One region of the Streptomyces sp. BoleA5 genome, then DNA from elsewhere that is predicted to be linked to it. Evidence: predicted binding sites of a transcription regulator. Region 1 holds the regulator's gene; the other holds the start of a gene.

Evidence for each region. The regulator HspR, encoded in region 1, represses chaperone genes until heat shock. The targets are predictions, from matches to a motif close to TTGAGNNNNNNNNNCTCAA.
Region 2: a site for HspR is predicted at 2,849-2,867, ahead of lon (endopeptidase La). Genes of this name have one in related genera too.

What each region holds. Positions count from the first base shown of each region.
Region 1 is NZ_KB892094.1:3,012-18,623, reverse strand. It holds gene B085_RS0109590 (tetratricopeptide repeat protein) at 1-771, shown strand, start outside; gene grpE (nucleotide exchange factor GrpE) at 768-1,412, shown strand; gene B085_RS41895 (hypothetical protein) at 1,545-1,757, shown strand; gene B085_RS45535 (hypothetical protein) at 1,715-2,179, opposite strand; gene B085_RS0109570 (ImmA/IrrE family metallo-endopeptidase) at 2,630-3,796, shown strand; gene B085_RS0109565 (hypothetical protein) at 3,793-4,335, shown strand; gene B085_RS0109560 (heat shock protein transcriptional repressor HspR) at 4,364-4,828, opposite strand; gene dnaJ (molecular chaperone DnaJ) at 4,833-6,011, opposite strand; gene grpE (nucleotide exchange factor GrpE) at 6,045-6,716, opposite strand; gene dnaK (molecular chaperone DnaK) at 6,713-8,557, opposite strand; gene B085_RS0109540 ((Fe-S)-binding protein) at 8,912-11,179, shown strand; gene B085_RS41885 (thioredoxin domain-containing protein) at 11,276-12,085, opposite strand; gene B085_RS0109530 (FG-GAP and VCBS repeat-containing protein) at 12,270-13,751, shown strand; gene B085_RS0109525 (Yip1 family protein) at 13,858-14,715, shown strand; gene B085_RS0109520 (phosphoribosyltransferase) at 14,836-15,336, opposite strand; gene dcd (dCTP deaminase) at 15,341-15,612, opposite strand, start outside.
Region 2 is NZ_KB892146.1:255,657-271,268, forward strand. It holds gene B085_RS0136830 (MarR family winged helix-turn-helix transcriptional regulator) at 1-111, opposite strand, end outside; gene lon (endopeptidase La) at 358-2,826, opposite strand; gene B085_RS0136840 (RNA polymerase sigma factor) at 3,025-3,591, shown strand; gene B085_RS0136845 (zf-HC2 domain-containing protein) at 3,585-4,433, shown strand; gene B085_RS0136850 (ABC transporter ATP-binding protein) at 4,430-5,215, shown strand; gene B085_RS0136855 (hypothetical protein) at 5,212-6,528, shown strand; gene B085_RS0136860 (hypothetical protein) at 6,561-7,172, shown strand; gene B085_RS0136865 (hypothetical protein) at 7,214-7,897, shown strand; gene B085_RS0136870 (response regulator transcription factor) at 7,959-8,705, shown strand; gene B085_RS0136875 (HAMP domain-containing sensor histidine kinase) at 8,702-9,799, shown strand; gene B085_RS0136880 (multifunctional oxoglutarate decarboxylase/oxoglutarate dehydrogenase thiamine pyrophosphate-binding subunit/dihydrolipoyllysine-residue succinyltransferase subunit) at 10,004-13,873, shown strand; gene B085_RS0136885 (hypothetical protein) at 14,034-14,321, opposite strand; gene B085_RS0136890 (DUF6104 family protein) at 14,616-14,795, shown strand; gene B085_RS0136895 (DUF4232 domain-containing protein) at 14,820-15,383, opposite strand.

The DNA.
Region 1 (15,612 bases):
GAGTTGCGGCAGGCCGTGCACCACGACGACCGCAACGCCTACGCCTGGCGGCTGCTGGGCGCCGTCCACCAGGACCTCGGCGCGTACCAGGACGCCCTCCAGGAGCACCGCAGGGCGCTCCAGCTGGCCCCGGACGACGCCGCGAACCACGTCCTGATCGGAAACGTCCACACCGCGCTCGGCGACCACCACACGGCCCTGACCTGGTACATGAAGGCCGACGAGCTGTCCCCGGGCGACCTCGCGACCGAGCTCGCCATCGGTGACGGCCTGTACGCCTCCTCCCGCTTCGACGAGGCGCTGACCTGGTACGAGAAGGCCCTCGCGCACAGCCCCGGCCACACCGGGCTGCGCGACCAGATCAGCCGCATCTGGTCGCTGCGCGCCGAGGGCGCGATGATCACGCACCCGGTCAGCCGCCGGCTGGTCGTCGCCTCCGAGGAGGCCGCCCGGCGCATCCTGCACTGCGTCGACCAGGGCCTGGCCGTACGCCCGGCGGACCCGGACCTGGTGGGGCGGCTGGAGTTCTACCGGGGACTGGCCGCCGAGTCGCTGGGCAAGACCTGGCGGTGGCACAAGAGCATGCTCTGGGTCCTCGTCCCGGCCGCCGTGGTGCCGCTCACGCCGGCCAGGCCCTATGTCGTCTTCGTGGCGCTCGCCGCCCTCGCACTCGTCGCGTGGATCGGCTTCCGGCCGCGCTGGTGGCACACCCGCGCCTCGCTCCCCCGGAACCTCCTCACCCCGCCGCAGCAGTCCTGGAGCCGCGCATGAGCATCCCGCCGCCGCAGCCGTCGCTGGTCCCGCCCGTGCCGCCCGTGGCTCCGCCGGGGGCACCGCCCCTGCCGGAGATGCCGCCGCCCCCCGCACCGCCGGTGCCGCCGGCACCGCGGGAGGAGACCGCCGCGGACTCCGTCCCGCAGGGCGCGGACGAGCCCGCGTCCGACCCGTTCGCGGTGGTGGCCGACGCCGTCGACGGGCTGCGCGAGGAGATGGCCGCGCTCGGCGACCAGTTCCGCCGCCGGCTGCTCAACGACCGCGAGGGGCGGCGCGGTCTGGACGAGCTGCGCGCCGAACTCGACCACACCCGCAGGGCCGCCGAGGGCCGGCTGGCGCAGCCGCTCCTCTACGACCTCGTCCTGCTCCTGGACCGCGTCGACCGCCACCTCGGCGTCGACGGCGGCTTCGCCGACTCGGTCGGCGCCGAGCTGCTGACACTCCTGGAGAAGTACGGCATGACCAGGATCCCGGTCACCGCCGGGCGCTTCGACCCCGCCCTCCAGGAGGCCGTGGGCACCGTCCCCGCGCCCCGCCCGGAGCTCGCCGGGGACGTCGCCGAGGTCGTACGGCACGGCTACCGCATGGGGGACCGCGTCGTCCGCCCCCAGCAGGTCCGCGTGCACGCGCCCGCGTAACCGGGGGGAACGAGCAGCGAGCACCGGGCCGAGCACCCGAGGGAGCCCCGCATTGCCCAGGACCACTCAGCTGCGGACGTACACCAGCCGGAGATGCTCGACGCCTGACTCGGCCTGTGGCACGCGGAGATCGTGCCGCCGCGCCGTGCTCACGGCTTCGAGATCGGCCAGGCCTGGGTGGACCGCGGACACAGCCGGTTCGTCTGGCTGATCGCCTACGACGGCGAGGACGGCTTCGCCGCGGGCGACACCCGGTACCGGAACAGCCCCGAACGCGAACGGATGCCGCTGCAGCCCGAGGACTACCTCGTCGGCAGTGAGGTCCGCGACGTCGAACCCGCCTGAGCCGCCGCCCACATCGCGGCCGCCACCCACACCGGCAGCCACGCGGTCGCCACCAGGGCCCCCGCCCCGGCCGCCGCACCCGCGACGCCGATCCCCCGGCGCCGCGCCCACACGGACCCTGCGCCGCCCACCACCAGCAGAGCCGCCACCACCGGGACCGGCACCAGCCCCGCGTACCGCGGCACGCCCACGTCGCCGTACGCCGCGACGCCCACGCTCACCAGGACCAACGCCATCAGGCCGGCGATCCACCACGGCCCCTGCCGCCGCGCGGCCAGCCGCAGCCCGGCCCACATCGCCACGGTCGCCAGCCCCACGTCCAGGCCCTCGGCGCCCCAGCTCGCGCCGAGCGGCATCGCACCGGCCACCATTCCCACGGCCAGTCCCGCCACGATCCCCGCTCCGACGCCCTTATGCGGCATACGGAGCGTCTTCCCCACCACGCGCCCCACACGCCCGCCCCGCCACGGGAGCCCACCTTTTCGGCGGACGCGGGACCGGGCCGGCACCGCGCGGCACGGCCTGATCACGAGCAACCGAATCGACTTGGCACGGGTCCTCGGGGCCTGCCAGGATTCGGCTCCTCAGGGATGGAACGACGTGGCCGACGCCGTCGGTTACCTCGTCCACCGCTGGGACCGCGACACCGGCCGCTACGAGAGCGTCACCCCGGAGCCGTCACCGGCACCGCCTGGACCGACACCACCGCCGCCCGCGGCACCACCCACTTCTACGGGGTGCGCGCCGTGTACGCGGACGGCACGGAGTCGCTGCCCGGCGGGGGCCACGCGATCCTGACGCCGTGACGTCCCAGGACGACCGGGAAAAGCCAGGCCTTGCGATTTTCGCAAGGCCCGCCTTACTCTGTAGGCATGGACCCGTTTGTCATCGAACGCGTACGCACCGTGATGGACGCGGCGGCGATGACCAAGGCCGCTTTCGCCCGGTCGGTGGGGCTCACGCCCGACAAGCTGTCGAAGTCGCTGAGCGGCGTGCGCCGCTTCACCTCGCTCGACCTGGCGCTGATCGCCGAGGCGGGCGGCACGACCGTGGACTGGCTGCTGACCGGCACCGAGCCGCTGCGCCCCGCGCTCGCGGCCCGTACGCGCGGCGACACCGCCGCCGACCCGGCGGGGGCGCAGGAGGTCGCGGCGCGGTTCGCCGCCGCCTACGAGGTGCTGGAACTGCTCGGTCGTGCCGCGCAGTTGCCGCCCGTACCCGAGGTGGACGCGACGGCGGACCGGTACGCGGCGCAGGGCGAGCGGCTGGCGGCCGGGGTGCTGGAGCTGCTGCCGGCTGCGGAGCTGGGCACGGACGAGCTGATCGCGGCGATGGAGGACCGCTTCGGCGTGGACGTCGCCCTCACCGCGCTTCCCCAGGGTGTGGACGGTCTGGCGTGGCAGGCCGACTCCTTCCGCCTGGTCCTCCTCGCGCCCACCGACCTGTGGACACGGCAGCGCTTCACCCTGGCCCACGAGCTCTGCCACATCCTCGCCAAGGACGCGCGGAGCGTGGTCGTGGAGTCCCGGGTCGCCCCCGGCAGGCAGAAGGACCTGGCCGAGGTGAGGGCCAACGTCTTCGCCTCGCATCTGCTGATGCCCGCCCGGGAGTTGACGCGGGCCGCGGCGAAGGAGGCGGCCGGGGGCGGACTCTCGGACGCCGGCTTCCAGCGCCTGGTCGTCCGCTTCCGGGTCTCGCCGAGCGCGCTCGCGGCCCGGCTGCACCAGCTGGGGCTCGTCGACGCCGCCCACCGCAAGCGGCTGCGCGCCCTCACCACGGAGGCCTGCCACCTGCTCGCCGGCGCCGGTGACGCCTACCAGAAGCAGGCCTCGCGGGCCTCGGCGGAGCGTTTCCCGCCCCGTATCGCCTCGGAGTTGTACAAGGCCTACCTGGCGGGGGAGACGACCCTGCGCCCGCTCGCCGCGCTTCTGGACACGGACGTGGAGCGGCTGCACGATCTCCTCGCGCCCGAACCGCCCCCGGGCAACGGCGTCGAGCAGCAGGACGCGGAAGAAGGGGATCCGGTCTTCCAGCCATGACCACGTGGTGGTTCCCCGACAACACCGTCCTGTGCAACTTCGCGGCCGTCGACCGGCTGCTCCTGCTGGAGAAGGTGCTGGACGGCCGCGGCCGCTGGACCCAGGCCGTGGCCTGGGAGGCCGCCCGCTCCGCGCGCTTCCTGCCGCGGCTGGCCGGTCTCGGGGAGGCCGGATGGCTCGGCGAGCCCGTGGAGATCACCGACGGCGCCGAGTTGCGGGAGGTCGACCGGTTGCGCCGGGCCGCCTTCGGCGGCTCGTCCCACCAGCCGACCAAGCACCTCGGCGAGGCCGAGACATGTGTGCTGATCACCCGCCGCCGCGAGTTCCGGGGCGCGGTCTGGATCACCGACGACCGCTCGGCCCGCGACTTCGCGCGACGGCGCGGCATCACCACCAAGGAGACCTTCGACCTGATGCGTCAGGCCTGCGCCGAGGGGTTCGTGCCCGCGGCGGAGGGCCACCGCCTGCTGGAGGCGATGGTCGCCTCGGGGCGTCATCTGCACCACGTCTCGCGCGGCCCCGCCGACCTGCTCCCCTAGGCCGTGTCGCCCCATGAGCGGCCGCCGCTCACTCCGGCCGCTTGGGCCGCCACACCACCAGCGCGGAGGTCTGCTGGACGTCCTGGTAGGGCACCAGGTCGCGCCGGTACGAGGCGTGGACGGCGGCCTCGCGCTGCTGCATGGCCACCGCCGCGCCCTCGAGTGCCGCGGAGAGCTCGGCCACCCGCGACTGCAGGGCCGCCACCTGGTTCTCCAGTTCGATGATGCGCTTGATGCCGGCCAGGTTGATGCCCTCGTCCTGGGAGAGGCGCTGGACCTCGCGCAGGAGTTCGATGTCACGAGCGGAGTAACGGCGTCCCCGCCCGGCCGTACGGTCGGGCGAGACCAGTCCGAGACGGTCGTACTGGCGCAGCGTCTGCGGGTGCAGCCCCGAGAGCTGGGCCGCCACCGAGATGACGTAGACGGGGGATTCGTCGGTCAGCTCGTACGGGTTGCGACCCCGCCCACCACGCATGCCGCCGCTCGTGTTCATCAAGTCAGACTCCCTTCGCGGCCTGGAACAGCTCTGCCCGCGGGTCGGTGTCCGCGGTCGCCTCCCGGTACGCCTCAAGGGCGTCCAGCGCCTTGCCCTCGGTGGCCGCCGGGACGGCGACCTCGATCGAGACCAGCAGGTCCCCGCGGGTGCCGTCCTTGCGGACCGCGCCCTTGCCGCGGGCCCGCAGCGTACGCCCGTTGGGCGTGCCCGGGGGCAGCTTCAGGGTCACGGGGGGACCGCCGAGCGTCGGGACCTTGATCTCCCCGCCCAGCGCCGCCTCCACGAAGGTGACGGGCACGGTGACGGTGAGGTTGTCGGCCTTGCGGCCGAACACCGGGTGCGCGTCGACGTGCACGGTGACGTAGAGGTCGCCGGCCGGGCCCCCGCGCTCACCCGGCGCGCCCTTGCCGCGCAGCCGGATGCGCTGCCCGTCGGTGACGCCGGCCGGGATGCGCACCTGCATGGTGCGCGCCGAACGGGCCCGGCCGCTGCCGTTGCAGACCTCGCAGGGGTCCTGCGCGATCAGGCCGCGGCCCTTGCAGTCGGTGCACGGGTCGGTGAGCGAGAAGCTGCCGCTGCCGCCGCGCGAGACCTGGCCCGTGCCGACGCAGGTCGGGCACACCCTGGGCGTGCCGTTCTTGTCGCCGGTGCCGGAACAGGCCTTGCAGGGGGCCTGGCTGGTCATCTTCAGCGGAACGGTGGCGCCGTCCACGGCCTCGGTGAACTTCAGCGTCACCTCGGTCTCGATGTCCTGGCCGCGCCGCGGCTGGGTACGGGTGGTGGCGCCGCCGCGGTTGAACAACCCGCCGAACACGTCCCCGAGGCCGCCGCCGAAGCCGCCGCCCTGGGGGGCCGTGCCACCGGGGGCACCGCCGAAGAGGTCACCGAGGTCGAAGCCGAACCCGCCCGCGCCGGCCGGGCCGGCGCGGAAGCCGCCGTTGCCGAAGAGGGCGCGGCCCTCGTCGTACTCCTTGCGGCGCTTGGCGTCCGACAGGACGTCGTTGGCCTCGGAGATCTCCTTGAAGCGCTCCTCGGCCTTGGCGTCGCCCTTGTTGGCGTCCGGGTGGAACTCGCGGGCGAGCTTCCGGTACGCCTTCTTGATCTCCGCCTCGGTGGCGTCCTTCGGGACGCCGAGGACCTTGTAGAGATCCTTCTCGAACAAATCCCTGCTGATGCTCATCCCCGGCGTCCCTCCTTCCTCACATGACCTACGTCAGCCCTGTTCGGGGCCACCGTTCTCCTCGTCCGCCGTGTCATCGTCCTTCTGCGGGCCCTGCGTGCCGGGCTGGGGCTCGGCGACGGCCACCCGCGCGGGGCGGATGGTGCGTTCACCGATGCGATACCCGGGCTGCAGGATCTGCACGCAGGTGGTCTGCGTGACATCCGGCGAATAACTGTGCATCAGGGCCTCGTGCACCAGCGGGTCGAAGGGCTCGCCCTCCTTGCCGAACTGCTGCAGGCCCAGCTTCGCGGCCACCGTCTCCAGCGACTCGCCGACCGACTTGAAGCCACCGACCAGTTCCTTGTGGTCCCGGGCGCGACCGATGTCGTCGAGCACCGGGAGCAACTCGGTGAGCAGGTTCGCGACCGCGATCTCGCGGACCGCGATGCGGTCCCGCTCCACCCGGCGGCGGTAGTTCTGGTACTCCGCCTGGAGCCGCTGGAGGTCCGCCGTGCGCTCACCGAGCGCCGTCCGCACCTGGTCCAGCTGCGCCTGCAGAGCGACGTTGACGTTCGCGTCCCCGGCCGGGCCCGCCGGGCCCGCCTGGTCGGCGGGTCCGGCGCCGGGCCCCGCCTCGCCGGGGGACTCCCCCGGCGAGGTGGAACCGGCCTCGGCAGAGGGGACGACAGGCTCCTCCTCGAAGCCCGGGGTCTCCTCCGTCACGCGGCACCGTCCTTCTTGTCCTCGTCGACGATCTCGGCGTCGACGACGTCGTCGTCGGCCTGGGCCCCGCCCTCGGCACCGGCGGCACCGGTCGCGCCGCCCTCGGCCTGGGCGTTGGCGTACAGCGCCTGGCCCAGCTTCTGCGAGGTGGCGGCGACCTTCTCGGTCGCCTCGCGGATGGCGGCGGAGTCCTCGCCCTTCAGCTTCTCCTTCAGGTCCGCGACGGCCGCCTCGACCTCGGTCTTGACGTCACCGGGGACCTTCTCCTCGTTGTCCTTGAGGAACTTCTCGGTCTGGTAGACGAGCTGCTCGGCCTGGTTGCGGGTCTCGGCGGACTCGCGGCGCTTGTGGTCCTCCTCCGCGTACTGCTCGGCCTCGCGCATCATGCGGTCGATGTCGTCCTTCGGCAGCGCCGAGCCACCGGTGACCGTCATGCGCTGCTCCTTGCCGGTACCGAGGTCCTTGGCGGAGACGTGCATGATGCCGTTGGCGTCGATGTCGAAGGCGACCTCGATCTGCGGGATGCCGCGCGGGGCCGGCGGGAGACCGGTCAGCTCGAACATGCCGAGCTTCTTGTTGTACGCCGCGATCTCGCGCTCGCCCTGGTAGACCTGGATCTGCACCGACGGCTGGTTGTCCTCGGCCGTGGTGAAGATCTCCGAGCGCTTGGTCGGGATCGTGGTGTTGCGCTCGATCAGCTTGGTCATGATGCCGCCCTTGGTCTCGATGCCGAGGGACAGCGGGGTCACGTCGAGGAGCAGGACGTCCTTGACCTCGCCCTTGAGCACACCGGCCTGGAGCGCGGCGCCGATGGCGACGACCTCGTCCGGGTTGACGCCCTTGTTGGCGTCCTGACCGCCGGTCAGCTCCTTGACGAGCTCGGCGACGGCGGGCATACGCGTCGAGCCGCCGACGAGGACGACGTGGTCGATCTCGGAGAGCTGGATGCCCGCGTCCTTGATCACGTTGTGGAACGGGATCTTGCAGCGCTCCAGCAGGTCCGTGGACAGCTGCTGGAACTGGGCCCGGGTGAGCTTCTCGTCCAGGTGCAGCGGGCCCTCGGCGGACGCCGTGATGTAAGGCAGGTTGATCGAGGTCTCGGTGGACGAGGACAGCTCGATCTTCGCCTTCTCGGCGGCCTCGCGCAGACGCTGCAGCGCCATCTTGTCCTTCGACAGGTCCACGCCGTGACCCGAGGCGAACTGCTTCACCAGGTAGTCGACGATGCGCTGGTCCCAGTCGTCACCACCGAGGTGGTTGTCGCCGTTGGTGGCCTTCACCTCGACGACGCCGTCGCCGATCTCCAGCAGCGAGACGTCGAAGGTGCCGCCACCGAGGTCGAAGACGAGGATGGTCTGGTCGTCCTTGTCCAGGCCGTACGCCAGGGCGGCGGCCGTGGGCTCGTTGACGATGCGCAGGACGTTCAGGCCCGCGATCTCGCCGGCCTCCTTGGTGGCCTGGCGTTCCGAGTCGTTGAAGTACGCCGGGACGGTGATGACCGCGTCGGTCACCTTCTCGCCCAGGTACGCCTCGGCGTCCCGCTTCAGCTTCTGCAGGATGAAGGCGCTCATCTGCTGCGGGTTGAAGTCCTTGCCGTCCAGGTTGATCTTCCAGTCGGTGCCCATGTGGCGCTTGACCGACCGGACGGTCCTGTCGACGTTGGTGACGGCCTGGCGCTTGGCGACCTCGCCGACGAGCACCTCGCCGTTCTTGGCGAAGGCGACGACGGACGGCGTGGTCCTGGCGCCCTCGGCGTTGGTGATGACGGTGGGCTCGCCGCCTTCGAGAACGCTGACGACGGAGTTAGTCGTGCCCAGGTCGATGCCGACCGCACGTGCCATGGTGGAACCCTCCAGCTGCCTACTTGAGTGGAACTGGCTCAAGGGTGCCCCACACCTCCGTTCCTGTCAACAGACCTGAGTCGTGGCGACTCAACTTATGGGCCACCCCTCCGCGCACGGGCGGCCACGGCGAGCGACCGCAGGGTCCCTTCGTGCGCCTCCACGGACTCCGGAGGCCCCACAGCCCCGGCGGGGCCGAGGAGAGGCGCCCCTCAGCGACACAGATCACCGGCGGCGCGGCTGCGCACGCACGCCGATACTGGGTAGTCTCAGGAGAACCACATAAGTTACTGCTTAGTATTCAGCCGGGCACAGCCCCGAGCCTCCCCTCTCGCAGGTCCGAGGAGCCCCGAAATGCAACTCGCCGCGATCATCGTGTCGCTGGTACTCGCCGTGGTCGGCGTTGCGCTGTTCAGCCGCGCCATCGCCCAGATCTACCGGTTCGTACGCCTCGGCCAGGACGTCCCCGCGGGCACCCGCACGGACGACTGGCGGGCGCGCACCGTCACGGTGGTCCGGGAGTTCCTCGGCCACACCCGTATGAACCGCTGGGGCGTGGTCGGCGTCGCGCACTGGTTCGTCGCCGTCGGCTTCTTCTCGCTCGTGCTCACCCTGGTGAACGCCTTCGGCCAGCTCTTCGAGGCCGAGTGGGTGCTGCCGGTCATCGGCCACTGGCTGCCGTACGAGGTGTTCGTCGAGTTCATCGGCCTGATGACCACGCTCGGCATCCTCACGCTGATCACGATCCGCCAGCTGTCCCGGCCGGGCCGGGCCGGCCGCAAGTCCCGCTTCGCGGGCTCCAACACCGGCCAGGCCTACTTCGTCGAGTCCGTCATCCTCATCATCGGCCTCGCGATCATGACCCTGCGCGGCCTGGAGGGCGCCCTGGCGGGGGTGCACGGCTACGAGGCCGCCTACTTCGCGTCGTACCCGCTGGTCGCGGCCTTCAGGGGGCTGAGCGTCGGCACGCTGCAGAACCTCGTCTACCTGACCGCGATGATCAAGATCGGGACGTCCTTCGTCTGGATGATCGTGGTCTCGCTCAGGACCGACATGGGCGTCGCCTGGCACCGCTTCCTGGCCTTCCCCAACATCTGGTTCAAGCGGAACGCCGACGGCGCCGTGGCGCTCGGCGCCCTGCTGCCGATGGCCTCCGGCGGCAAGCCGATCGACTTCGAGGACCCGGGCGAGGACGACGTCTTCGGCGTCAGCCAGGTGGAGCAGTTCTCCTGGAAGGGCATCCTCGACTTCTCCACCTGCACCGAGTGCGGCCGCTGCCAGTCGCAGTGCCCCGCCTGGAACACCGGCAAGCCGCTCTCCCCGAAGCTGCTGATCATGTCGCTGCGCGACCACGCGCACGCCAAGGCGCCCTACCTGCTCGCCGGCGGCGGCAAGACCGCGGAGGGCGAGGAGAAGGCGGGCGAGGAGCAGCTCGCCGGCGTCCCCGCAGCCGCCCTCGCCGAGGCCGAGCGCCCGCTGATCGGCACCGCCGAGGAGAACGGCGTCATCGACCCGGACGTCCTGTGGTCCTGCACCACCTGCGGCGCCTGCGTCGAGCAGTGCCCGGTGGACATCGAGCACATCGACCACATCGTCGACATGCGCCGCTACCAGGTCATGATCGAGTCCTCGTTCCCGTCCGAGGCGGGCACGATGCTCAAGAACCTGGAGAAGAAGGGCAACCCCTGGGGCCTGCCCAAGAAGCAGCGGCTCGCCTGGGTCAAGGAGGTCGATTTCGAGGTCCCCGTCGTAGGCGAGGACATCGAGGACCTCACCGAGGTGGAGTACCTGTACTGGGTCGGCTGCGCCGGCTCCCTGGAGGACCGCGCCAAGAAGACCACCAAGGCCTTCGCCGAGCTGCTCCACATCGCGGGCGTCAAGTTCGCGATCATGGGCGGCGAGGAGAACTGCACCGGTGACTCCGCCCGCCGCCTGGGCAACGAGTTCCTCTTCCAGCAGCTGGGCGCCGAGAACGTCGCCATGCTGAACATGGCCTTCGGCGAGGACGACGAGGACGAGAGCACCAGGAAGCCCAAGGCGCAGAAGAAGATCGTCGCCACCTGCCCGCACTGCTTCAACACCCTGGCGAACGAGTACCCGCAGCTCGGCGGCGAGTACGAGGTCATCCACCACACCCAGCTGCTCCAGCACCTGGTCGACGAGGGCAAGCTCGTCCCCGTCACCCCGGTCGAGGGCATCATCACCTACCACGACCCCTGCTACCTGGGCCGCCACAACAAGGTCTACACGCCGCCGCGCGAGATCATCGCCAAGGTGCCGGGCCTGCGGAACGAGGAGATGCACCGCCACAAGGAGCGCGGCTTCTGCTGCGGCGCCGGCGGCGCCCGCATGTGGATGGAGGAGCGGATCGGCAAACGCATCAACAACGAGCGCGTCGACGAGGCGCTGTCCCTCGACCCGGACATCGTCTCCACCGCGTGCCCGTTCTGCCTGGTGATGCTCTCCGACTCCGTCAACGGCCGGAAGAACGAGGGCAAGGCCAAGGAGTCGCTCCAGGTCGTCGACGTCTCCCAGCTGCTGCTCGACTCCGTGAGGACCCCGCTCGACCCCGACGGCGAGCCGGAGACGGCGGACGAGCCGCAGCCGGAGCCCGCGACGTAGCACCTCCCGCGGACGCACGTGGGAACGCCGGTGGGCGCGTACGGATCCCGTACGCGCCCACCGGCGTTCGTGTGCTCCTCCCGCTCCCCGGCGTCCTCAGCCGCCGATGCCGGACTGCCGCAGCAGCGCCGCGAAGGAGACCGGGTCGAACAGCTTCTGCAGGTCGGCCTGGGACACCGCCTTACCGTCGATCTTCACGTAAGGGGTGCCCGTGGCACCGCTCTTGACGAAGGCGTCCTCGGACGCGGTCACGAAGTCCGCGTGGGACTGCTCGCGCACCGCGGAGTCGAAGGCCGCCCCGCGCAACCCCTTCACCTTTCCGGCGAGTTCCAGCAGGTACGCGTCGGTGAAACCGTCCACCTGCTCCTGCGGCTGGTTGGCGTAGAGCAGCTCGTGGTACGTCGCGAAGGCGCCGGTGCCCGCCTCCACGGACGCGCGCAGGGCGCCCGCGGCCTTCTTGGAACCGCTGCCCTTGAGGTTCTCGTCCAGGAACGAGGCCAGGGTGTACTGCAGCTTGACCTCACCGGCCTTCGCCAGCGCCGCCAACTGGGGCCCGGCGGACGCCTCGAACGCCTTGCAGATCGGGCAGCGCGGGTCCTCGTAGATGTGGACGGTCCTCGGCGCCGCCGGGTCGCCCACCGTGATCGTCGTCCCGTCCGACTCCAGGCGCGCGGGCAGCGCGGCCAGCACCGCGGGGTCCGCCTTCACCGGCACGTCGCCCACGGCGGAGGACGAGGCGGGGGAACTCGCGGCCGCCGGAGCGTGCGGGGAACCGGAGTCGGTGGTCAGCAGCCCGCAGCCCGTCACCGCCAGGGCCACCAGCCCCGCGACCGCCGCGCCCGCCGCGGCCCGCGCTGAGGTGCGCGCGGTCCCGCGCGCGGCATTCCGTACGGCCCTGACAACCATCGGCACTTCCCGTCCCTTCGATCCGCTACGCCCCGAACGGTAGGCCTTCGCGGGCCCGCATGCCCAACCGCGCACCGGCCGTCCGGCGCCCCCGAGGACGTTCACCCCGGATGCACCCGGACACAACCTTCCGGCCACCCGCGGTGTCACACAGTCACCAGTTCCTCACCCGATGGGAGCCGCCGTGCGTGTCCGCGTCCTCGCCCTTGCCCTCACCGCGACGGCGGCCTGTCTCGCCCTGCCCTCACAGACCGCCGTGGCGGCGTCACCCGCCAAGCCGTACGACTTCAACGGCGACGGCCACCCCGACCTCGCGATCGGCGTGCCGGACGGCACCGCGGCCGGCAAGAAGGCCGCCGGGTACATCGCCGTGATCCCCGGCTCCGCGAACGGCCCCCGCACCTCGGCCCGCACCACCGTCAGCCAGTCCACCGCGGGCATCCCCGGCTCCTCCGAGACCGGCGACCGCTTCGGGGCCCGGCTGACCAGCGGCGACCTCGACAGGAACGGCTACGCGGACCTGATCGTCGTCGCGCCCGGCGAGGACCTGTCCGCCCTGGAGGACACCGGCCGCATCACCGTCCTGTGGGGGAGCGCCTCCGGCTTCACCCGCGGCACGATCCTGCCCGGGTCGGTCGCCTACAAGGGCACGGGCTTCGCCGGCCTCGCCACGGCCGACGTCGACGGCGACGGGAACCTCGACATCGTCACCGGCAACAGGGGCGACGAGAGCGGCGGCCTCTCCGTGGCCCTCGGCCCGTTCGCCCCCGGCCGGGCACCGGCGGCCCTCACCACCGTCACCGACGACGGCATCCCCCACTTCGTCAAGCGCATACGCCTCGCGGCGGGCGACATCGACGGCGACGGCCGCACGGACGTGGCCGTGGCGTACAACGGCCTCGAAGGCGGCGGCACCGCCTACCTGCGCGGCACCCCGGCCGGGCTGGTCCGGGCACCGTCCTGGTACGGCGAGACCACGGGCGAGTCCCTGGCGGTCGGCGACTTCGACGGGGACGGCCGCGCGGACCTCGCTGTCGGCCTCGCGGCCTTCGGCGCCCATGACACCGAGGAGCCGTGGGTGCCCGAGCATCCGCTTCCCACGCGTGCCGGCGGCATCGTCCGCGTCCTGTACGGCAGTGCCCAGGGCCCCGCCGCCACACGGCTCCCGGTCGATCTCGACCAGAACACGGCGGGCGTGCCCGGCAGCGACGAGGCCGGCGACCGCTTCGGCCTGACCCTGGCGGCGGCGGACCTCACCGGCGACGGCCGCGCGGACCTCGCGGTCGGCGTGCCCGGCGAGGACGTCGGAGCCGTGGTCGACGCGGGCAGCGTGACCGTGCTGCTCGGCTCCCCCTCCGGCCTGTCCACGGCCGGTTCCCGGGCCGTCCACCAGGACACCGCAGGGGTGGCCGGGGGCGGCGAGCGCGGCGACGGCTTCGGCGGCGCCACCGGCTGCGGGCTCCTCCTGCGCGACCTGAACCGCGACGGACGCGCCGACCTCACCGTCGCCGCCACCGGCGAGGACGCGGGCAGCGGCCGCGTGTGGACCCTGCGCGGCACCGCCACCGGGATCACCACCGCGGGTTCGGCCGCCTTCTCCGCGGCCGGCCTCGGGCTGCCCGGCCCGACCGGCGGCCTGGCCTTCGGATCGACGCTCTGCCCCTGAGGTGCCGCCGTCCGGCGGACGCTGAATCTGTCACAGCTTGGCAGCAAAGCCCCTCCCGGGGCGGGGGTCACCGTCCTCCGCCCCCGGGACCGGGTACGTTCGAAGCGTGGCTGGATTCAGGAACGGACGCGGACGGGACGGGGACGTGCAGCACCCGCATCAGCAGTACGGCGGCAACCCGCAGCAGAACACCTCGCCGGGCGGGCGGCAGCCCCACCACGGCTTCGCGCCGGCCGCCGAGGGCGAGCCCGAGTACTTCGGCTCCGCGGCGTCGACGCCGACGTACGACGACAACCCCGGGCACACCCGCGCCTTCTCCATCGGCGACGCGCCCGACGCCTACGACCCCTACGAACCACAGTCCCCACAGCCGGACCAGGTGTCCACCTACCGCGCGGGCCACACCACGGCGCCCCCGGCCGGCCCCCGGCTCCGCTGGAAGCCGCTGCTGAGCGGGATCGTCATGCGCCCGTCCGCCACCTTCTGGCAGATGCGCGACTACCAGGTGTGGGGCCCCGCCCTCATCGTCACCTTCCTCTACGGGCTGCTCGCCGTCTTCGGCTTCGACAGCGCCCGCGAGGACGTACTCGACGCCACGCTCTCCAACAGCGTCCCGTGGGTGGTGTGCACGGCCATCGCCGTCATCCTCTGCGGCCTGATGCTCGGCGCCGTCACCAACGCCCTCGCCCGCCAGCTCGGCGGCGACGGAGCCTGGGCGCCCACCGTCGGCATGGCGATGCTCATCACCTCGCTGACGGACGCCCCGCGACTGGCCTTCGCCGTCTTCCTGGGCAGCGCCAACAGCTTCGTCCAGTTCCTCGGCTGGGCCACCTGGCTCGGCTGCGCGGCCCTGCTGACCTCCATGGTCTCCAAGTCCCACGACCTGCCCTGGCCCAAGGCCCTGGGCGCGGCGTCGATCCAGCTGATCGCGCTGCTGGTGCTCTTCAAGCTACCGGTGATCTGAGGCCGTCCGCCGCGCCCCTCCGGCGCGCGCGAGACGGACCACAGGTAAGGGGCGCCACTCCTTGAGTGGCGCCCCTTACCTGTGCGCCCGTCCGGTGCCCATGGCCCTTGCCGCCGCCGGTCAGGCGTCGAAGATCTGACCCTCACGACGGACGACGGGGCCGTCGACGCTCCAGGGGAAATTGATCCACTCGTCGGTGCGCTTCCAGACGTAGTCGCACTTCACGAGCGAGTGCGACTTCTCGTAGATCACCGCGCTGCGCACCTCGGCGACGTGTTCCGCGCAGAAGTCCCGGACGAGCTTGAGCGTCTTGCCCGTGTCGGCGACGTCGTCCGCGATCAGGACCTTCTTGTCCGAGAAGTCGATCACGTTCGGCACGGGAGCCAGCATCACCGGCATGTCCAGCGTCGTCCCGACCCCGGTGTAGAACTCCACGTTCACGAGGTGGATGTTCTTGCAGTCCAGCGCGTAGGCGAGACCGCCCGCCACGAACACCCCGCCACGGGCGATCGAGAGCACGATGTCCGGCGCGAATCCGTCGTCGGCGATCGTCCGCGCCAGATCCCGCACCGCCTGCCCGAAGGCCTCGTACGTCAGGTTCTCCCGCGCCGGCCCGCCCATGCGCTCAGACCTGCGTCCGGTGGAAGTTCAGGTAGGAACGCGACGGCGTCGGCCCCCGCTGCCCCTGGTAACGCGAGCCGTACTTGTCCGAGCCGTACGGGAACTCCGCCGCCGAGGTGAGGCGGAACAGGCACAGCTGCCCGATCTTCATGCCCGGCCAGAGCTTGATCGGCAGCGTGGCGACGTTCGACAGCTCCAGCGTCACGTGGCCGGAGAAACCGGGGTCGATGAAGCCCGCGGTCGAGTGCGTCAGCAGCCCCAGCCGGCCGAGGCTCG
Region 2 (15,612 bases), on a different contig from region 1:
GATCCCGTACGCGGCGGGCTCCAGGTCGGGATGGACCTCGCGGGCCATCTCCCCGGAGGATGCGCGGGCACGCCGCAACAGGACGGTGAGCTCGCGTTCGAGCGCCTCCATCACGGGGTCCGCCTCCCTGGGGGAGCCGGCGGTTCCGGCCACCTGGTCACCCGCCTTCCGTCGTGAAAACGTCTCGTCTCCGGCCGCCGTGTGCGCAGCGCCCCCAGTATTTCGCAGGCGCGGACCAACGGCGTGACCAGGGGCACTTCCACACCGGGTGTCCCGCCGCCGGCGGCACGCACGGAGAGCGGCCCCTCCTCAGGCCGTGGGAGGGGCCGCTCTCCGTTCACCCGGTCAGGGCCTCGTTCAGGCCGCGACCGAGGGCTCCGCCGACGACGGCGCGGGGCCGTCCTCCAGGCCGGAGTCCGCGCCGGTGACGGCCGGCTCCAGGGCGAGCTTCAGCACGTGCCGGACGTCCGAGACCGCGTGGACCTCCAGCTTCTCCAGGACCTCGGCGGGGACGTCGTCCAGGTCCGCCTCGTTCCGCTTGGGGATCACCACGGTGGTGATCCCGGCGCGGTGCGCGGCCAGGAGCTTCTGCTTGACGCCGCCGATCGGCAGCACCCGCCCGGTCAGCGACACCTCGCCGGTCATCGCGACGTCGGTGCGGACCCGGCGCCCCGACAGGAGCGAGGCCAGCGCGGTGGTCATGGTGACACCCGCGCTCGGGCCGTCCTTGGGGACCGCGCCCGCGGGGACGTGGATGTGGACGCCGCGGTCCTTCAGATCGCCGACCGGCAGCTCCAGTTCGGCGCCGTGCGAGCGCAGGAAGGAGAGCGCGATCTGCGCGGACTCCTTCATCACGTCGCCCAGCTGCCCGGTGAGCTGCAGGCCGCTGCCGCCGGTCTCCGGGTCGGCCAGCGACGCCTCGATGTAGAGGACGTCGCCTCCCGCGCCGGTCACCGCCAGGCCCGTGGACACGCCCGGCACCGCCGTGCGCCGCTCCTGCGGGTCCTGCGCCGACTCCGGCACGTGGTGCGGCCGCCCGATGAGCTCCCGCAGGTCCTGCGGGGTCACCGTGAACGGCAACTCGCGCTCGCCGAGCTCGTGCTTCGCGGCGACCTTCCGCAGGATGCGGGCGATCGACCGCTCCAGGGTGCGCACCCCCGCCTCGCGGGTGTACTCCCCGGCCAGCTTGCGCAGGGCCGCGTCGTCGACGGCGACCTCGTCCTCGCCGAGCCCGGCCAGCTCGCGCTGGCGCGGCAGCAGGTGGTCGCGGGCGATGACGACCTTCTCGTCCTCGGTGTAGCCGTCCAGCCGCACCAGCTCCATACGGTCCAGCAGCGGCTCGGGGATGGCCTCCAGGACGTTGGCGGTGGCGAGGAACACCACGTCGCTCAGGTCCAGTTCGACCTCCAGGTAGTGGTCCCGGAAGGTGTGGTTCTGGGCCGGGTCCAGGACCTCCAGCAGGGCCGCGGCCGGGTCGCCCCGGTAGTCGGAGCCCACCTTGTCGATCTCGTCCAGCAGGACCACCGGGTTCATGGACCCGGCCTCCTTGATGGCGCGCACCAGCCGGCCGGGCAGCGCGCCGACATAGGTGCGCCGGTGGCCGCGGATCTCCGCCTCGTCGCGGACGCCGCCGAGCGCGACGCGCACGAACTTCCGCCCCATCGCGCGGGCCACGGACTCGCCGAGCGAGGTCTTGCCGACGCCGGGCGGACCCACCAGGGCCAGCACCGCGCCTCCGCGGCGGCCGCCGACGACCCCGAGACCGCGGTCGGTGCGGCGCTTGCGCACGGCCAGGTACTCGGTGATGCGTTCCTTCACGTCCTCCAGGCCCGCGTGGTCGGCGTCCAGCACCGCCCGCGCGCCGGGGATGTCGTAGGCGTCCTGGGTCGTGGTGTTCCACGGCAGCTCCAGGACGGTGTCCAGCCAGGTGCGGATCCAGCCGCCCTCGGGGGACGCGTCGCTGGACCGCTCCAGCTTCTCGACCTCCTTCAGGGCGGCCTCGCGCACCTTCTCGGGCAGGTCGGCGGCCTCGACGCGGGAACGGTAGTCGTCCGCCTCGTCCTCCGGGTCGCCGTTCAGCTCGGCCAGCTCCTTGCGGACCGCCTGCAGCTGCTGCCGGAGCAGGAACTCGCGCTGCTGCTTCTCCATGCCCTCCTGGACGTCCTTGCGGATGGTCTCCGCGACGTCCTGCTCGGCCAGGTGGTCACGCAGCCACTGCGTGGCCAGCCGCAGCCGGGCGGCCGCGTCGACGGTCTCCAGCAGCTCGATGCGCTGGCTGGTGGTGAGGAAGCCGGAGTAGCCGGCGTTGTCCGCCAGCTGCGAGACCTCCTCGATCTGCTGGACGCGGTCCACGACCTGCCAGGCGCCGCGCTTGCGCAGCCAGCTGGTGGCCAGGGCCTTGTACTCCTTCATGAGCTCCGCGACGGTGCCGGGAGCCTCGGCGGGTGCCGGCTCGGAGAGCTCGGTGCCCTCCACCCACAGGGCACGGCCGGGACCGGTCGTGCCGGCGCCGATGCGCACGCGGCTCACACCGCGGATGACGGCACCGGGATCGCCGTCCGACAGACGTCCCACCTGCTCGACGGTGCCCAGCGTGCCCACGCCCGCGTAGTCCCCGTCCACCCGGGGAACGAGCAGCACCCGCGGCTTGTTGCCGAGTCCGGGCTGTCCGGACCGCTGGGCGGCCTGTGCCGCCTCGACCGCGGCGCGCGCCTCGGCGTCGGTCAGGTCCACCGGCACGACCATGCCGGGCAGGACCACCTCGTCGTCGAGGGGCAGCACGGGCAGGGTGAGCGGCGCGAACGCCGACGAAGACGACTGAGCCATTATCTCTCCCTAAGCAATGAAGTTGAGCTACGCAGACTCAATGCATCTGATGCCCCTGGTGTTCCCCGGGTCGTGTTCGCTCTGAGCGATCGGCCGCGGAGCACCACCGTGCCCGTGGTCCGGGCGTCCCCGTCGTCCCCTCCCGAGAACCGCGCGCGGGGGCGGCGGCGATAGAGGGGTGTGAGACTCTTCCGACCCATGAGCCACGAGCCCCCCGGGGACGACGCGCTGCTGCGCGCGATCGCCCGGGGGGACTCGCAGGCCCTCGCGGATCTGTACGACCGCCACTCCGGCTGGCTGCACGCCCGGCTCACCCGGCGCTGCCCCGACCCCGAGACCGTCCGTGAGGTCCTCCAGGACACCTTCGTCACGGCCTGGCGCTCGGCCGCCGGCCACGGCGGCGGCGCGGCCGGCGGCTGGCTGTGGGTGATCGCCGTCCGGCGGCTGGCGGACGCCCGTCGCGCCGCCGCCCGGGCCGGCAGCCGCGACCTGCTCGCCACGCAGGAACCCGGCACCGCCCCCTCGGCCGAGGAGGACGTCCTCGCCGGGCTGGAGTACGGCGACGTGGGCGCCGCGCTCGACCGGATCTCCCCCGAACTGCGGGCCGTGCTGCGGGCCACCGTGGTCGACGGCCTCACCACGCGGGAGACCGCGCGTCTGCTCGGGATACCCGAGGGAACCGTCAAGACCCGGGCCTCGCGGGCGCGCCGCGAACTGCGCGCCGCGCTCGTCGCCCTCGGCCCCGCTGGAGGAGCCGCATGCTGAACCTTCGAGTCACCCGCGCACCCCGGCGGGCCGACGGGACCGGCCGGCACGTGCCGGACGACACGGCCGCCGCCTACGCCGACGGCACACTCGCCGAATCCGCCGCCTGGTCGGTGGACAAGCACCTGGATTCCTGCACGGCCTGCGCCGTCCGGATCTCCGCGCTGGTCAGGGCGGGCGACGCCGGTGCCCTCCTGACCGGCGTCCGCGAGGCCGTGCTGGACGCCGCCGCCCCCGGCCCGCGGCCCGCGCGCGCCCTTCCCTGGCGGGCGGCCCTGCAATCCGCGCGCGTGCTGCGGCCGGCCTGGGTCGGGTCCGTCCTGCTGACGCTCGCCGTGGCCGTGGCCCTGTCCCGGCTGGACGGGGCCCCGGAGGGACGCCCCTGGCTGCTGGCGCTCGCCCCGGTGCTGCCGCCGGTGGGGGTGGCGCTCGCCTACGGCAGGTACGGGGACCCGGCCCACGAACTGGCCGCGTCGACGCCGTCCGGCGGACTGCGGCTGCTGCTGACGCGCACCGGGCTCGTGCTGGCGGTGTGCGTGCCGCTGCTGAGCGCCGCCGGCGGCGTCCTCGCGGGAGCCGGCGCGGCCGTGGCCTGGCTGCTGCCGGGGCTCGTGCTGACCGGGGCCACCCTGGCGCTCGGCAGCTGGACCGGGTGCCATCGGGCGGCCGTCGCCGTCACCGCGGCCTGGCTGCTGGCCCTCGCCCTGTGCGGGCTTCCCGTCGCCGCCGTACCCCTGCTCTTCTCCCCCGCGGCGCAGCCCGCCTGGGCCGCCGCGGCCGCGGCCTGCGCCTGCCTGCTGATCCTGCGCCGTACCGCCTTCGACCACCTGGAGCGCCCGTGACCACCGAGACCACCGTCCATGTGGACGGCCTGACCGTGCGGCACCGAAGGACCACCGCCCTGGACGCCCTCGACCTGCGCATCGGGCGCGGCGTGCACGGGCTGCTCGGCCCCAACGGCGCGGGGAAGACCTCGCTGATCCGGGTGCTGGCCACCGTGGCGCCGTACCGCTCCGGCCGGCTGGAACTGCTGGGCCTCGATCCGGCGGTCCCCGCGGGGCGCACCTCGGTGCGGCGGCGCCTGGGCTACCTGCCGCAGGAGTTCGGCCACTATCCCGGTTTCACGGTGCGTGAGTTCGTGGCGTACATGGCCTGGCTGAAGGAGGTGCCCAGGGCCGCGGTGCCGGAGGCCGTCGAGCGCGCGATGGAACGGGTCGGCCTCGCCGGACGCGCCGACGCGCGGATCAGGACGCTGTCCGGCGGCATGGTGCGCCGGGTCGGCATCGCCCAGGCGATCGTCAACGACCCGGAGCTGCTGCTGCTCGACGAGCCGACGGCCGGCCTCGACCCGGAGCAGCGGGTGGAGTTCCGCGCCCTGCTCAGGGAACTGGGCGCCACGTCGACCGTCCTGGTCTCCACCCACCTCGTCGAGGACGTCGCCACCGCCTGCACCGAGGTGACCCTCCTCGACGAGGGGCGCGTCGCCTTCCGCGGCACCTCGGCGGAACTGGCCGCCGCCGGTGACGAGGACGCGGCCGGGGACAGCCCGACAGAACGCGGCTACACGGCGGCCCTGCGCCGCCACCGCTCCGCACGCGCGGTCTCGCCGGAGGCCGCCGCATGAGCGCCACGGCCACCCTGACCAGCGCACCGCGGACCCTTCCGGCCGCCCCCCGCGTCCACCGCACCGAGCTGCTGCGCGGCTCCGGGGTGTGGGCGGCGGCCGTACTGACCGTGAGCGTGATCGTCGCCGTGCTGGCCAGGCGGTACTCCCTGTTCGACACCTGGGCGACGACCCAGGCGGCGCTCCGTGAGGCGGGCCTGCTCCTGGGCGGCCCGCTCGCCCTCACGGCGGGCTGCCTGCAGGGCGGCCGCGAGCGCCGGCGAGGCACCGGCGACCTGCTCGCCTCCGCCGCGCGGTCGCCGCTGCGCAGGGCTCTGACGGCGGCCCTGCCGTCGGTGGCCTGGCCGGTGCTGGGCTACCTGGCGGCGACCGCCGTATGCCTGGGGGTGCTGCTGCCGTACGCGTCCTACGGGCACCCCGCCTGGCACCTGGCTGCGGTGGACGCGGTGGCACTCGGCTCCCTGGGGGCGCTCGGCTTCGCGGCGGGACGGGCCGTGCCCTGGCGCTTCTCGCCACCGCTGGTCGGCCTCGCGGGGTACGTCCTGCTCGGCGCCGGAGTCTCGGGGTATCCCGGGCCGGGCACGGCATGGCTGAGCCCCGCGAACGGCGGCTGGGGGAGGTTCGGCGACGTCCCCGTGTGGTGGGCCGGGGCCCTGTGCGTGGTCTGGACGGCCGGGCTCGCCGTCGCCGCCCTGCTGGCGGGTCATGCGCGACGCAGGGCCCTCGCCGTCCTGCCGCTCCTGGCCGCGGTCGCCGCCGGGTCGGTGCTGTACCGCACCGGCGACGACCTGCTGCGCTCCGATTCCTCCGCCACCGCGCTGGTCTGCGACCGGGGCACGCCCGCGGTGTGCGTCCGCGCGACCCACGCCGGGGCGCTGCCCGCCGTGCGGGCGGTGGTGACGCGGATCGACTCCCGGCTCGCGGGTGCGCCGGGGGCTCCCGTCCGCTACCGCGAGGGCGGCACCGGCGGCGCCATACCGCCCGGGGAGGTCCGGTTCGAGCTGTACGGCGGGGTCTTCCGCGGGCGCCTGGGCGATCCGGAGACGCTCTACCGGGACTTCGTCTTCGCGGTCACCATGCCGTTGGGCTGCGAGGGCTCGTCCGACCCGGCCGGTCACCCCGCCGAGTACGCCGCCCAGGAGTGGCTGGGCCTCGGCCGCCCGCTGTCCGCGGACACCGCGGGCCGGGAGCGGCAGGCGGAGTCGGCGGCACGTCGTCTGCGCGCGCTGGCACCGGCCGAGCGCCGCGCCTGGCTGGGCCGCTACATGGCCGCGGCGCGGGGCTGCGACACCAGCGGTGTCCCGGCGCCATGATCACCAACCCCACCCGCCGAGGAGGCACGGCCATGACGCCCTCGCTCGTACCCCTTTACCTGCGCTCGCGCCGTCTGCCCGGCACCGCCGCCGCGCTGGCCGTCCTCTTCGCCGTATCCCGCTGGGGCGCGGACCGGCTGGTCGACCGGCCGTTCTTCGAGTCCGGCGCCCGGGTGCCCGTGGTCGTCCTGGTCCCGGTGCTCGTCGCCGCGGTCACCGGGCTCTCGCTGCACAGCCGCTCCGGCGAACTGGACCGCTCCGCCCCGCTGCCGTGGTGGCGGTGGCGTGGCGCGCACCTGCTCGCCCTCACCGGGCTCGCCGTGCTCTGGCTGGGCACCGCGCTGCCCGGCGACCCGGCGCACTTCGGGGCTCCGACGCTGGTCCGCGGCGTGCTCGGCTTCACCGGGCTCGCCGCGGCCGGCGCCGCGCTGCTGGGCGCCCGGCTCAGCTGGCTGCCGCCGGTGGTCTATGGCGGCACCGTCTACCTGGCGGCCCCCCGCACCCCGGGCGGGGCCGCCGCGGTGTGGGCCTGGTCGATGCAGCCGGGCGCCCAGCCCGCCGCCTGGGCCACCGCCGTCCTGCTGTTCGCCGCCGGCGCTGCCCTGGTGGCGGTCCGGGGCCCGGCCGCGGACGGGGCCCGATAACCGGTACAGCCCGCGCCACCGTGTCATTACGCTGTGTGGGCATGTACGACGAGGACGACGAGCGGCCCGTCACGCTCGACCGGCGTGACGGGCCCTACGGCGAGGTCGCGCTGCGGCGCAGCGGCGGACGCTACGAGATCATCGCCAACGGCACCTTCCTGATGGACACCTCCGACGGCCGCTCCGAGCGCCTGCTGGTCGACGCGGCCCTGGCCGCGCTCCCGGCGGACCGGACCGGTCTGTCGGTGCTGATCGGGGGGCTCGGGGTGGGTTTCTCCCTGGCGCGGGCGGCGGGCGAGCCGCGCTGGGCGCGGATCGCGGTGGCCGAGCGGGAGCGGGCGGTGGTCGACTGGCACCGCGCGGGCCCGCTGGGGGCCTTCTCCGAAGGGGCGCTGGAGGATCCGCGGGTCAGCGTGGTCGAGGGCGATCTGGTGGCTTACGTCCGGAACGCGGACGTGACGTACGACGCACTTTGCCTGGACATCGACAACGGCCCGGACTGGACGGTCACCGAGGGCAACGGGGGCCTGTACGGTCCGGCGGGTCTCGCGGCCTGCAGGGAGCGGCTCGAACCCGGCGGCGTACTGGCGGTATGGTCGGCCCAGCCGTCCCCCGCGTTCGACGACGCACTGAGGTCGGCGCAGTTCACGCAGGTCCGGACCATCGAGATCCCGGTGAATCGGGGCGTTCCGGATGTCGTGCACCTGGCAACCAAACCCGCATAGCCGCGGCGTCGTCCCGCCCCGTACGCTGCAGCGCAACGCAAACGACCATGGGGGACCCCACATGGACAGCACACAGCCGACGACGGTCGAAGCCGCAGCGGTGGCGGCCACCCCCGGTGCGCAGCGCCGCGTGCTGGTGGTGGAGGACGACGCGACGATCGCCGACGCCATCGCGGCACGCCTGCGGGCCGAGGGCTTCCAGGTCCGCACCGCGGGCGACGGCCCCGCCGCCGTGGAGACCGCCGCCTCCTGGCAGCCCGACCTCCTCGTCCTCGACGTCATGCTCCCCGGGTACGACGGCCTGGAGGTCTGCCGTCGCGTGCAGGCCTCGCGCCCTCTCCCGGTGCTGATGCTGACCGCCCGCGACGACGAGACCGACATGCTCGTCGGGCTCGGCGTGGGCGCCGACGACTACATGACCAAGCCCTTCTCGCTGCGCGAGCTGGTCGCCCGGGTGCACGTGCTGCTGCGTCGCGTGGAGCGCGCCACGATCGCCGCCCGCGACCCGCGCGGCGCCAACATGCAGCTCGGCGACCTGGAGATCGACAACGCCCAGCGCCGGGTCCGGGTCCGCGGCTCCGACGTGCACCTCACCCCGACCGAGTTCGACCTGCTGGTCTGCCTGGCCCAGCAGCCGCGCGCGGTGCTCTCCCGGGAGCAGCTGCTCGCCGAGGTGTGGGACTGGGCGGACGCCTCCGGCACCCGCACCGTCGACAGCCACGTCAAGGCGCTGCGGCGGAAGATCGGCGCGGAACGCATCCGTACCGTGCACGGCGTCGGCTACGCGCTCGAGACGCCCACGCCGTGAGCCCCTACAGCGCGCCGCGCCCGCCGAAGCTGCGGGAACGTGTGTGGGCCGCGCTGAGGCCGTACGACCCCTTCCGGTCGATCAAGGCGGCACTGCAGTACCTGGTGCTCGCCTCGGTGCTGATCACCACCGGCCTGGTCTTCGTGGCGATGCACTCCGCGACCGAGATCCGGATCATCACCATCTTCTCGATCATCGCCTCGCTGCTGATCTCGCAGCTGGTGGCGCACGGGCTGACCGCGCCCCTGCGGGAGATGACCTCGGTCGCCAGCGCCATGGCCCGCGGCGACTACAGCCGGCGGGTCACCGCGGTCCGCCGCGACGAGGTCGGCGAACTGGCCGAGACCTTCAACCGGATGGCCGCCGACCTGGAGGCCGTGGACCAGCACCGCAAGGAGCTGGTGGCGAACGTCTCGCACGAGCTGCGCACCCCGATCGCGGCGCTGCGCGCGGTCCTGGAGAACGTGGTCGACGGGGTCTCCGAGGCCGACACGGAGACCATGCGCACCGCGCTGCAGCAGGCGGAGCGGCTGAGCCTGCTCGTCGCCCACCTGCTGGACCTCTCCCGCCTGGACAACGGCATCGTGCCGCTGGACGCCAAGCGCTTCGAGGTCTGGCCCTACCTCTCCGCCGTGATCAAGACGGCCGGCCTCGGACTGCAGGACGGCCAGGCGCCGGGCCGGCGGGCGCGCAAGGACGTCCACCTCCATCTGGACGTCTCACCGCCGGAGCTGACCGCGTACGCGGACGCCGAGCGCCTGCACCAGGTGGTCGCGAACCTGATCGACAACGCCGTCAAGCACAGCCCGCCCAGCGGCCGGGTCACCGTCCGCGCGCGCCGCGGCACCGGCCCCGGCAGTCTCGACCTGGAGGTGCTCGACGAGGGCCCGGGCATACCGGAGTCCGAGCGCACCCGCGTCTTCGAGCGGTTCAACCGCGGCACCGCGGGACCGGGCGACGGCGGAACGGGGCTCGGGCTGGCGATCGCGCGCTGGGCGGTGGACCTCCACGGCGGACGCATCGCGGTGGCCGAGTCACCGCGCGGCTGCCGGATCCGCGTCACCCTCCCGGGGTCCACCGCGGCGCCGGCTTGACGCTCCGGCCTGCGCAGACGTTGCCAGAGGCAACCGGACCAGTCGATTCAGCATCCCATTCCCGCCAAACTCCGCCCCGAAACCGCCTTTCCGATGTGACTTAGGCGACGACTGGGCTCCCCGCCTGCAGGAAACGCTCAGGTAGGCGTAGCCTTTATTTCCGCTGTCCATCACCTTGTGAAGCGGAAGAGGGCGGTTGCCGCCGTGTCGCCACACCCCAGTAGCTCGAGCTCCCCCGACCTCCGGTCGGGTGGTACCCCCGGGACCGAAACCGATGGGCAGGGCCAGGGCCCTGCCGCGGGATTCGGGCCTAACGAGTGGCTTGTCGATGAGATCTACCAGCAGTACCTCCAGGACCCGAACTCGGTCGACCGAGCCTGGTGGGACTTCTTCGCCGATTACAAGCCGGGAGCGGATACGGGTTCCGCAGTCGCCTCGGGCCGGCCTCAGCCGGCCCCCGCAGCGCCGCCGGCCGCACCGGCCGCACCCGCTGCCGCAGCACCGGTCGCGCCGCCCGTGACGCCCGCCGCCGTGCCGGCCCCGGCCGCCCAGGCCCCGGCCCCCGCGCCGGTCGCGCCCGCCGCCCAGGCTCCGGCCCCGGCTCCGGCGAAGCCCGTCGCCGAGAAGCCCACCCCGGCGCAGCCGCAGCCGGCCGCGAAGGCCGCCCCGGCCACCGAGGCGCCCAAGGGCCCGGAGTACGTGACGCTGCGCGGCCCGTCCGCGGCCGTGGCGAAGAACATGAACGCCTCGCTGGAGCTGCCCACGGCCACGTCCGTGCGCGCCATCCCGGTGAAGCTGCTGTTCGACAACCGCATCGTCATCAACAACCACCTCAAGCGCGCCCGTGGCGGCAAGGTCTCCTTCACCCACATCATCGGCTACGCCATGGTGCAGGCGCTGAAGATCATGCCCGCGATGAACTGGTCGTTCGCGGAGAAGGACGGCAAGCCGACGCTGGTCAAGCCCGACCACGTCAACCTGGGCCTGGCCATCGACCTGGTCAAGCCCAACGGCGACCGCCAGCTGGTCGTCGCGGCCATCAAGAAGGCCGAGACCCTCAACTTCTTCGAGTTCTGGCAGGCCTACGAGGACATCGTCCGCCGCGCCCGCGTCGGCAAGCTGACGATGGACGACTTCTCCGGTGTGACCGTCTCGCTGACCAACCCCGGCGGCATCGGCACCGTCCACTCGGTGCCGCGCCTGATGCCCGGCCAGTCGGTGATCCTCGGCGTCGGCTCGATGGACTACCCCGCCGAGTTCCAGGGCACCTCCCAGGACACCCTGAACAAGCTGGGCATCTCCAAGGTCATGACGCTGACCAGCACCTACGACCACCGGGTCATCCAGGGTGCCGCGTCCGGCGAGTTCCTGCGCATCATGAACCAGCTGCTGCTGGGCGAGAACAACTTCTTCGACGACATCTTCAAGGCGCTGCGCATCCCCTACGAGCCGGTCCGCTGGCTCAAGGACATCGACGCTAGCCACGACGACGACGTCACCAAGGCCGCCCGCGTCTTCGAGCTGATCCACTCCTACCGGGTCCGCGGCCACGTCATGGCCGACACCGACCCGCTGGAGTACAAGCAGCGCAAGCACCCCGACCTGGACATCACCGAGCACGGGCTCACCCTGTGGGACCTGGAGCGCGACTTCGCCGTCGGCGGCTTCGCCGGCAAGTCGCTGATGAAGCTGCGCGACATCCTCGGCGTGCTGCGCGACTCGTACTGCCGCACCGTCGGCATCGAGTTCATGCACATCCAGGACCCGCTGCAGCGCAAGTGGATCCAGGACCGCGTCGAGCGCTCGCACACCAAGCCCGAGCGCGACGAGCAGCTGCGCATCCTGCGCCGCCTGAACGCCGCCGAGGCCTTCGAGACCTTCCTGCAGACCAAGTACGTCGGCCAGAAGCGCTTCTCGCTGGAGGGCGGCGAGTCCGTCATCCCGCTGCTCGACGCCGTCATCGACGCGGCCGCCGAGTCGCGTCTGGACGAGGTCGTCATCGGCATGGCCCACCGCGGGCGGCTGAACGTGCTCGCCAACATCGTCGGCAAGTCGTACGCGCAGATCTTCCGCGAGTTCGAGGGCAACCTCGACCCGAAGTCGATGCACGGCTCCGGCGACGTGAAGTACCACCTGGGCGCCCAGGGCACCTTCACCGGTCTGGACGGCGAGCAGATCACCGTCTCGCTGGCCGCCAACCCCTCGCACCTGGAGGCGGTCGACCCGATCGTCGAGGGCATCGCCCGCGCCAAGCAGGACGTCATCGGCAAGGGCGGCACGGACTTCACCGTCATGCCCGTCGTGCTCCACGGCGACGCGGCCTTCGCCGGCCAGGGCGTCGTGGCGGAGACCCTGAACATGTCGCAGCTGCGCGGCTACCGCACCGGCGGCACCGTGCACGTGGTGATCAACAACCAGGTCGGCTTCACCGCCGCCCCGGAGTCCTCGCGCTCGTCGATGTACAGCACCGACGTCGCGCGCATGATCGAGGCGCCGATCTTCCACGTGAACGGCGACGACCCGGAGGCCGTGGTCCGCGTCGCGCGGCTCGCCTTCGAGTTCCGCCAGGCGTTCAACAAGGACGTCGTCATCGACCTCATCTGCTACCGCCGCCGCGGTCACAACGAGGCCGACAACCCGTCCTTCACCCAGCCGCTGATGTACGACCTGATCGACAAGAAGCGCTCGGTGCGCAAGCTCTACACCGAATCCCTGATCGGTCGCGGCGACATCACCCTGGAAGAGGCCGAGCAGGTCCTGCAGGACTACCAGGGCCAGCTGGAGAAGGTCTTCACCGAGGTCCGCGAGGCGACCGCGCCGGCCGCCTCGCAGCAGGAGGAGACCCAGGCCGCCGGTCCCGAGTTCCCCGTCCCGGTGGGCACCGCGATCAGCCAGGAGACCGTGAAGCGGATCGCCGCCTCGCAGGTCAACATCCCGGAGCGGATCACCGTCCACCCGCGTCTGATGCCGCAGCTGCAGCGCCGCGCGGCCATGGTCGAGGACGACACCATCGACTGGGCGATGGGCGAGACCCTCGCCATCGGCTCCCTGCTGATGGAGGGAACCCCCGTCCGCCTCGCCGGCCAGGACTCCCGCCGCGGCACCTTCGGCCAGCGGCACGCCGTCCTGGTCGACCGGGAGACCGGCGAGGACTACACCCCGCTGCTGTACCTGTCCGAGGACCAGGCGCGCTACAACGTCTACGACTCGCTGCTCAGCGAGTACGCGGCGATGGGCTTCGAGTACGGCTACTCGCTGGCCCGCCCGGACGCGCTGGTGGCCTGGGAGGCCCAGTTCGGCGACTTCGTCAACGGCGCGCAGACCGTCGTCGACGAGTTCATCAGCTCGGCCGAGCAGAAGTGGGGCCAGACCTCGGGCGTCACCCTGCTGCTGCCGCACGGCTACGAGGGCCAGGGCCCGGACCACTCCTCCGCCCGCATCGAGCGCTTCCTGCAGCTGTGCGCGCAGAACAACATGACGGTCGCGGTCCCGACCACCCCGGCGAACTACTTCCACCTCCTGCGGTGGCAGGTCCACAACCCGCACCACAAGCCGCTCATCGTCTTCACCCCGAAGTCGATGCTGCGCCTGAAGGCGGCGACCTCGCGGACGGAGGAGTTCACCTCCGGCCAGTTCCAGCCGGTCATCGACGACCCGCACTTCGCCTCCGGAGCCGGCAGGCCCGAGGACGTCCGCAAGGTCGTCTTCTGCTCCGGCAAGGTCTACTACGACCTCGTCGCCGAGCGCGAGAAGCGCGGTGCCTTCGACACCGCCCTCATCCGCATCGAGCGCCTCTACCCGCTGCCGGGTCCGGAGATCCAGGCCGCCCTGGCCCCGTTCACCAAGGCCCAGAAGTACGTCTGGGCCCAGGACGAGCCGGCCAACCAGGGTGCCTGGCCGTTCATCGCCCTCAACCTGATCGACCACCTCGACCTGGTGCTCGGCGCCGCGCCCGACAACGCCGACCGGCTGCGTCGTGTCTCGCGTCCGTCCTCCTCGTCGCCGGCGGTCGGTTCGGCCAAGCGGCACCAGCAGGAGCAGGAGCAGCTGGTGCACGAGGTCTTCGAGCTCTGAGGCACCACTGAGCGACACCACGGGAGGGGCCCCGCACTCACCGAGTGCGGGGCCCCTGCCCTTGCGCGGGGTCAGATGGGCTGTGGTGCGAAGTCCCGGTAGGGCCGGGCACAGCGGCGCACGGACACCGTGTGCGGGTGTTCGGGGCCGAGTTCGATCCTCAACTCGTGCGAATGCTGCGGGAGTTCACGTACCCACCGCCGACCGCGGTCCCGGGCGGGGCGAGGACTGCGGCTATGCGGGCGCAACAGACGTCGCAGTCCTCGACGCACCGCTCCGGGGGATGGCAGTCGGAGCGCCGCACCGCAACCGCGCGGCCGCTGTCCGGGGCGACCCCGGCGGCGACGCAGCCGGCGCCGTCGCCGACGGGGAGACAGAGCACCGGCACCGCCCCGTCGGCCCCCGCGTCGATCTCGCGCCGGGCGAGCACGCTCCCCACCTGCGCCATGCGCGGTGACTGCGACCGGTCCGCGCCGGTGAGCCGCTGCCGGCGCCTCTCAGGGGAGGTAGGGGCGCCACGGCGCCCCACGTCGCGGGACGACGACGGCCCGGCCGAGGTCGACCGCGACATCTCCGTGCCGTCCGGCGGCCGGATCGGCCGTGCTCGCTCCCCCGTCGGACCCTCCGCCCCAAGCGATGTCGCATGATGAGGTGATCGCCGTGCGGGCCATTGCACGGGAGAATCCCGATTCCGCCTATCCTGACCGGGCGAAACGTCCGACCGAGTGTTCCGGAGCACCCCTTGTACTTCACCGACCGCGGCATCGAGGAACTGGCGAACCGGCGCGGCGAGGAGGAGGTCACCTTCGAGTGGCTCGCCGAGCGGCTGCGGGAGTTCGTCGACCTCAACCCGGAGTTCGAGATCCCTGTGGAGCGGCTGGCGACGTGGCTGGCCCGGCTGGACGACGACGAGGACGAGTAGCCGCGAGCGGCGGGACCACCGGGTTCAGGCGCGGAAGGCGCCGAACCGGACCCCGTCGCCGCAGACGCTGAAGACGGCCGGGGCGCCGTCGGCGCCGGTGACCTCGACGGTACGGGCCACGTCGCCGGGGAGCGCGATCTCCACCCGGGAGGCCTGGACGGGGCAGACCTCGCGTGCCGAGGCGGTGCCCTCGAAGTCGAGGTCGGTGTACCCGACGTCGGCGACGGCCGTGGCGCGGGGGCGGAGGTCGACGGCCCCGGTGCCGGCGGCGGAGTTGTCGGTCTCGACCGGTGCGGCCTTGCCCTGGTCGTCCCTCGCGGTGAGGCGTGTGGCGCCGGTCAGCGTGCAGGGGGCGCCCGAGGTGTTGGTGACCTCGACCCGGGCGACCGCGGGCTGCGAGGCGGTCGCGTGGACGGCCGCGGCCACGAAGCGCACGGCGGTCGTGCCGGCCGTGCAGACGCCCACCCGGGCGGGCGCGGGGCTCACCTCGGCGGCGGGCGCGCCGCTGTCGGCACGGGTCCCGCAGGCGGCGAGGGCGAGGCCCGTGAGGAGCAGGACGGTGGCGGACGGAGCGGTGCGGGGGCGCATGGGGGTCGAGCACATCATCCGGTGCCCCATGCGGCCGGTCGCGGCGCGCACGACGTCGCGTCCGGCGGGAAGGAGCTCACCCGTACGCCGTACAACCGGCCGTACGGAGGCGGCGATCCACTGCGGGCCGCCACCGGGCGCGCACGGCGCTCCCTTGACTTCCGATCCACGCGATATATCGTGTCTCTCGGAGAGACGCGATATGTTGCGTTGTCGTCGTTGCCCCGGT